2 regions of the Streptomyces sp. SAS_272 genome follow, and region 2 is predicted to be linked to the other one. Evidence: riboswitches for the same ligand, from Rfam matches in the RefSeq annotation. Region 2 holds a riboswitch; the other holds the start of a gene.
What was found. Region 2 has a riboswitch for glycine ahead of gcvT (glycine cleavage system aminomethyltransferase GcvT). Riboswitches for the same ligand answer to the same signal wherever they lie in the genome.
Positions count from the first base shown of each region.

Region 1: linked by a shared signal. The riboswitch ahead of gcvP (aminomethyl-transferring glycine dehydrogenase) and the one ahead of gcvT (glycine cleavage system aminomethyltransferase GcvT) in region 2 are both predicted to bind glycine.

Region 1 covers NZ_JBMNDR010000006.1:146,983-150,378, reverse strand. The annotation lists partial or broken gene ACN6LD_RS07075 (DNA polymerase IV) at 1-727, shown strand, start outside; partial or broken gene ACN6LD_RS07070 (PRC-barrel domain-containing protein) at 862-1,071, opposite strand; glycine riboswitch at 1,131-1,226, shown strand; gene gcvP (aminomethyl-transferring glycine dehydrogenase) at 1,409-3,396, shown strand, end outside.
Region 2 covers NZ_JBMNDR010000003.1:245,146-248,541, forward strand. The annotation lists gene ACN6LD_RS04320 (enhanced serine sensitivity protein SseB) at 1-440, opposite strand, end outside; gene ACN6LD_RS04325 (AAA family ATPase) at 535-1,254, opposite strand; glycine riboswitch at 1,396-1,495, shown strand; glycine riboswitch at 1,496-1,617, shown strand; gene gcvT (glycine cleavage system aminomethyltransferase GcvT) at 1,694-2,812, shown strand; gene gcvH (glycine cleavage system protein GcvH) at 2,922-3,299, shown strand.

The sequences.
Region 1 (3,396 bases), on a different contig from region 2:
CGGTGTGTGCGCAGGCTCCGGGAGGCCGGTCTGTCGGGTCGGACCATCGTGCTGAAGGTGCGCCGGTACGACTTCTCGACGCTCACCCGGTCCGAGACGCTGCGCGGGCCCACGGACGATCCGGCGGTGATCAGGGAAGCGGCGGCCCGTCTGCTGGACTCCGTGGACACCACGGGCGGGGTGCGGCTGCTGGGGGTGGGCGTCAGCGGTCTGGCGGACTTCACGCAGGAGGACCTGTTCGCGCAGGCCGCGGGAGCGCTCGCGGACGAGCCCGCGGACGGGCTGATGGAGGAGCCCGCCGCCGAGGAGCCGGTCCCGGTCCCGGCCGAGCACCAGTGGCGTCCGGGGCACGACGTGCGGCATGCCGAGCTCGGACACGGGTGGGTGCAGGGCAGTGGGCTGGGGCGGGTCACGGTGCGGTTCGAGACGCCGGAGTCGGAGCCGGGCCGGGTGCGCACGTTCCGCACCGACGATCCGCAGTTGGCTCCGGCGGACCCGCTGCCGCTGGTGCGGCGAAGACCGGGGGAGGACACGGAGACGGCGGGTGGGACGAGGGAACTGTCGGTGACGCCGGAGGTGACGTCGGAAAGAAGCGCAGACTAGGGCTGTGCGGCTGCTTGAGGTCGAGGCGTTGCCGGGCTGCGTGAGTCAGCTGTCGTCCGTGCCCGCCAGGTGGCCGAAGTCGTGGTCGGGCAGCGGGGGAGGGGCCGCCACGTCGAGACCGTAGTGGTGGTAGAGCTGGAGTTCCTGCTCCGGGGAGAGGTGGCGGCCCACGCCGAAGTCCGGGGCGTCCTTGATCAGCGCGCGGTCGAACGGGATGTGCAGGGTCCCCTCGACCAGCTTGCTGGGCTCCAGGGGGACGAAGGCGTCACGGGAGAACAGGCCCGTGCGGATGGCGGCCCACTCCGGCACACCGGTCGCATCGTCGAGGTAGACCTCGTCGACGGTGCCTATCTTCGCCCCGTTGCGGTCGAACGCCTTGCGGCCGATCAGGTTGCGCGGATCGATGTCGGTCTGCACGGGCCCTCCTCTTGGTCGCAGCTCGTCCGTAAGGACTACAAAAGAGCACATTGAGACGACCGGCCACTCGAGAGGCCCGTTGACCTCGCTGGTAGTCTGGCAACGGCTGCTGACCCCGTGCGGGAGAGTCCTCCGGAGACCACCGGAGGCGCCGAAGGAGCAAATCCTCCCCGGAATCTCTCAGGCTCACGTACCGCACGGACGAGGTCACTCTGGAAAGCAGGGCGGGTGCCGACGGCGTCGACGGTGTCCGCTCTCACCGACGGTGAAAGCCGGTCGTCCGCTGGCGGCCGGTGAAGCTCTCAGGTTGAGATGACAGAGGGGGAGGCCGTCCGGGTACCCGCCGTGGTGACCCTCGAAGGTCGTGTCAGACCAGGAGGCCTCCGTAATGACCGCCCATCGCATTCCGCTCACCGAGCTCGAGCAGGGAATCCCCTTCGAGCAGCGCCACATCGGGCCCGACCACGAGGCGCGGGCCAAGATGCTCGCGCATGTCGGCTACGGCTCGCTCGACGAGCTCACCGCCGCCGCGGTCCCCGATGTGATCAAGAACGCCGACGCGCTGGACCTGCCGGGCGCCCGCACCGAGGCCGAGGTGCTGGCCGAGCTGCGCTCGCTGGCCGACCGCAACAAGGTGCTCGCCCCGATGATCGGTCTCGGCTACTACGGCACCTTCACGCCGCCGGTCATCCTGCGCAACGTCATGGAGAACCCGGCCTGGTACACCGCCTACACGCCGTATCAGCCGGAGATCTCCCAGGGCCGGCTCGAGGCGCTGCTGAACTTCCAGACGATGGTCGCCGACCTGACGGGTCTGCCGACCTCGGGTGCGTCGCTGCTCGACGAGGGCACGGCGGCGGCTGAGGCGATGGCGTTGTCACGGCGCGTGGGGAAGAACAGGAAGGGCCTCTTCCTCATCGACGCGGACGCGCTGCCGCAGACCATCGCCGTGATCGAGACGCGTGCAGAGCCGACCGGCGTCGAGGTCGTCGTCGCCGATCTGAGCGACGGCATCCCGGCAAAGATCGCGGAGCGCGAGATCAACGGCGTGCTCGTCCAGTACCCCGGTGCGTCCGGCGCCGTGCGGGACCTGAAGGCGCTCATCGACCAGGCGCACGGGCTCGGCGCGCTCGTCACCGTCGCCGCGGACCTGCTCGCGCTGACGCTGCTGACGTCGCCCGGTGAGCTGGGCGCGGACATCGCGGTCGGCACCACACAGCGGTTCGGCGTGCCGATGGGCTTCGGCGGACCGCACGCCGGCTATATGGCGGTGCACGAGAAGTTCGCGCGGAGCCTGCCCGGCCGGCTCGTGGGCGTGTCCGTGGACGCCGACGGCAACAAGGCCTACCGTCTCGCACTGCAGACGCGTGAGCAGCACATCCGGCGCGAGAAGGCGACGAGCAACATCTGCACGGCGCAGGTGCTGCTGGCCGTGATGGCCGGGATGTACGCGGTCTACCACGGCCCGGACGGGCTGCGCCAGATCGCCCGGCGTACGCATCGCTACGCCGCGATCATCGCCGCGGGACTCGAGGCCGGTGGCGTCGAGGTGGTGCACCGGACGTACTTCGACACGCTGACCGTGCGGGTGCCGGCGAAGGCCGCCGAGATCGTCGCCGCCGCGCGGGAGCACGGGGTCAACCTGCACCTCGTCGACGCCGACCAGGTGGCGCTCTCCTGCGACGAGACCACCGCGCGCGCCCAGGTCGCCGCGGTCTGGGCGGCCTTCGGGGTGGACGGCGACATCGCGTCGCTCGACGCGGCCGTCGAGGACGCCCTGCCCGCCGGGCTGCTGCGGACCGACGACATCCTGACCCATCCCGTCTTCCAGCGGCACCGGTCCGAGACCGCGATGCTGCGCTACCTGCGCAGGCTGGCCGACCGGGACTACGCGCTCGACCGGGGCATGATCCCGCTGGGCTCGTGCACCATGAAGCTCAACGCCACCACGGAGATGGAGCCGGTCACCTGGCCCGAGTTCGGGCAGATGCACCCCTTCGCCCCCGCCGAGCAGGCCCAGGGCTACCTGACGCTCATCCGCGAGCTCGAGGAGCGGCTCGCGGAGGTCACCGGGTACGACAAGGTGTCCCTGCAGCCGAACGCCGGGTCACAGGGCGAGCTGGCCGGGCTGCTCGCCGTCCGCGGATACCACCGGGGCAACGGTGACGAGCAGCGCACCGTGTGCCTGATCCCGTCCTCCGCGCACGGCACGAACGCGGCGAGCGCGGTGATGGCCGGCATGAAGGTCGTCGTCGTCAAGACCGCCGAGGACGGCGAGATCGACGTCGAGGACCTGCGCGCGAAGATCGAGCAGTACCGGGACGAGCTGTCGGTGCTGATGATCACCTACCCCTCCACGCACGGCGTGTTCGAGGA
Region 2 (3,396 bases):
GGGGTGCGGCCGGCCCGGCACAGCTCGGCCACGGCGGCCGGCGGCAGCGGGACGCCGACCATGCCGTCGGGGTTGACGAGGATGCCCGCCTGCGGCGGCAGTCCCCGCGCGAACTCCACGGCCGGCGCGACGGTGAACGACATGTGCGAGCCGACGACCTGGCGGAACTGCTCCTCGGAGCTGAAGACCGGCACGTACACCTGGCCGTCGAGGTCCATCGTGGGCAGGTCGAGGGGGCCGCTGTGCGGGCCGCCGCCGCCGGGGAGCGGCACCCAGACGAAGCTGCGGCCGAGCACCTCCACGATCCGGCCGCCGGCTCCCGGCACGCCGAGGGAGGCGGAGAGCACCTCCTCCAGCTCGTTGCCGGGCCATCCGCCGTGCGAATGGGGGTGCGCCTGCGCCGGGAAGTCCGCGGGGAAGTCCGCCGGGGGGAAGTCCATCTGCCTACCGCCTGCTAAGAACCGCTCACTCTGCTGTGACTGAAAGGCTAGCGGGTGCCGGCGGCCCCGCCGCTGCGCAGGGGACCGACGGCCCTCAGCCCGTGAAGCCGATCCGCCGCAGGACGTCTGCGGCGGGCCGGTCGAGCAGGACCGCGGAGCCGCACCCCTCGGGCAGGCGGCCCTTCTCCACCGACCGCAGAAGACGGGCGGCGGCGCGGCGGTGCCGAAGGAACGCGTACCGCGAGACGCCGCGGCCGCGCTCGCGCTGGCCCTGCAGGGCCGTGTCCGCGCCGACGTCGAGGACCAGCAGATGCAGGGCGCCGCCGCGGCGGCGGGCCGCACGGGCCAGCCAGTCGCGGACCCAGGCCTGGGCTCCGCAGTCGTGCACCACGACGCCCCCGCCGCCGCGCAGGGCCCGGCGCAGTCCGGCGTAGTGGGCCAGGCGGACCACCGGCCGGTAGAGGGCGTAGGGCAGGAAGCGGGGCATCCGGGCGTCCCAGCGGTCGCGGGTGTCCTGGGAGTCGACGCGGACGCCGCGCACCGCGCGTTTCATCAGGGTGGACTTGCCGCTGCCGGGCAGACCGGTGACCACCACGAGGTCACGCGGGCCGAAGAGCAGGCCGTGCGGACTGCGGCCGGCCCGCTCCCGCAGGTCGCGGACGACGGGCGCGGGCTGCCGGGAGCACGCCTGCCGGGTCCGGGCGCCGGGCTGCGCGGGCAGCGCGATCCCCGAGCCGGCCGCGAAGGCCGTGGTCCTCGCCGAGGTCGTCCTCTTCACCGTGATCGTCCTCCCCTGGGGCCAGGTAGTGCTCATCCCCACCGAGCGTAAAGAGAAGGTAATGCGCGGCGCCTCGCGTTTTCGTGCGCGTAGCGACACAAGCCGGTTACAGATCCGGCCTGCCGCGACGGGGGCGGGCCGTGCGATGATGGCCGCGCCAACTGCATACCGGCCGTTTGAATCCGCGCGGGAGAGTCCTCAGCAGCAGTTCCGCTGGGGCGCCGAAGGAGCAAGTCCCTCCCTTGAATCTCTCAGGCCCCGTTACCGCGCGGGCGAGGCACATCTGAAAAGCGGGCCGCCGTCTTCGGCGGTCCCACCCACGGTGCAAGCCATGTCCCGCCCCCGCTCGCAGCGGTGGTCATGGCGAACCTCTCAGGTTCCGATGACAGATGGGGAGGAACGACCTCGCCGTCCCCCCGCGTCCGGCTTCACTCGCGCGGGAGGGGCCCCCGTCGCCTTGGGAGACGAACGACCGATGAGCAGCACCGCACCCCGTCACACCGCGCTCGATGCCCTGCATCGCTCGCTGGGCGCGACGATGACCGACTTCGCCGGCTGGGACATGCCCCTGCGCTACGGCTCCGAACGCGACGAGCATCTCGCCGTCCGCACCCGGGCCGGGCTCTTCGACCTCTCGCACATGGGCGAGATCACCGTGAGCGGCCCGGAGGCGGCCGAGTTCCTGAACTTCGCCCTGGTCGGCGACCTCGCCGCCGTGCGCGTGGGCCGGGCCCGCTACACCATGATCTGCGCCGAGAACGGCGGCATCCTCGACGACCTCATCGTGTACCGGCTGGCCGACGCCGAGTACATGATCGTCTCCAATGCCTCCAACGCTCAGAACGTCCTGAACGAGCTGGGCAACCTGGCCGAGGAGTTCGAGGTCGAGGTCCGCGACGACCGCGACGCCTACGCCCTGATCGCCGTCCAGGGACCGGAGTCCCCCGGCATCCTCGCGGCCGTCACCCAGGCCGACCTCGACGGCCTGAAGTACTACGCGGGCCTGCCGGGCGCCGTCGCCGGCGTCCCCGCGCTCATCGCGCGCACCGGGTACACCGGCGAGGACGGCTTCGAGCTGTTCGTGAAGCCGGAGCACGCCGTCGAGCTGTGGCAGGCGCTGACCAAGGCCGGCGAGGGCGCCGGGCTGGTCCCCTGCGGCCTGTCGTGCCGGGACACGCTGCGCCTGGAGGCGGGCATGCCGTTGTACGGGCACGAGCTGAGCACCTCCCTCACCCCCTTCGACGCGGGCCTCGGACGCGTGGTGAAGTTCGAGAAGGAGGGCGACTTCGTCGGGCGCGAGGCGCTGACCGCGGCGGCCGCGCAGGCCGAACGGCAGCCGCCGCGCGTCCTGGTCGGCCTGGTCGCCGAGGGCCGCCGCGTCCCGCGCGCCGGGTACGCGGTCGTGGCGGGCGGCGAGGTGATCGGCGAGGTGACCTCCGGGGCGCCGTCCCCGACCCTGGGCAAGCCGATCGCGATGGCCTACGTCGACGCCGCGCACGCCGCGCCCGGCACTTCGGGCGTGGGCGTGGACATCCGGGGCAGCCACGAGCCGTACGAGGTCGTGGCGCTGCCCTTCTACAAGCGCCAGAAGTAGACACTGAGCCCCGGGCCTCGGGTGACACTGCGCACATTCCCGCTGCTCACCCGTGCCCTGGACCGTCCCCCTTCATCAGCACTCCCCCGCGTACAGGAGAATTCAGGCCATGAGCAACCCCCAGCAGCTGCGCTACAGCAAGGAGCACGAGTGGCTGTCGGTCGCCGAGGACGGCGTCTCGACGGTCGGCATCACGGAGCACGCGGCCAACGCGCTCGGTGACGTGGTCTTCGTCCAGCTCCCGGAGGCCGGCGCCACGGTGGCCGCGGGCGAGTCCTGCGGCGAACTGGAGTCCACCAAGTCGGTCAGCGAGCTGTACGCCCCGGTCTCCGGTGAGATCACCGAGGTCAACCAGGACGTCGTCGACGACCCGGCGCTGGTGAACTCCGCCCCCTTCGAGGGCGGGTGGCTGTTCAAGGTACGCATCACGGGCGAGCCGGACGATCTGCTCTCCGCTGACGAGTACACCGCCTACACCGCCGGCTGAGGAGTCGTAGTCGCATGTCCGTCCTGAACACGTCCCTGCACGAGCTCGATCCGGAGATCGCGGCCGCGGTCGACGCCGAGCTGCACCGCCAGCAGTC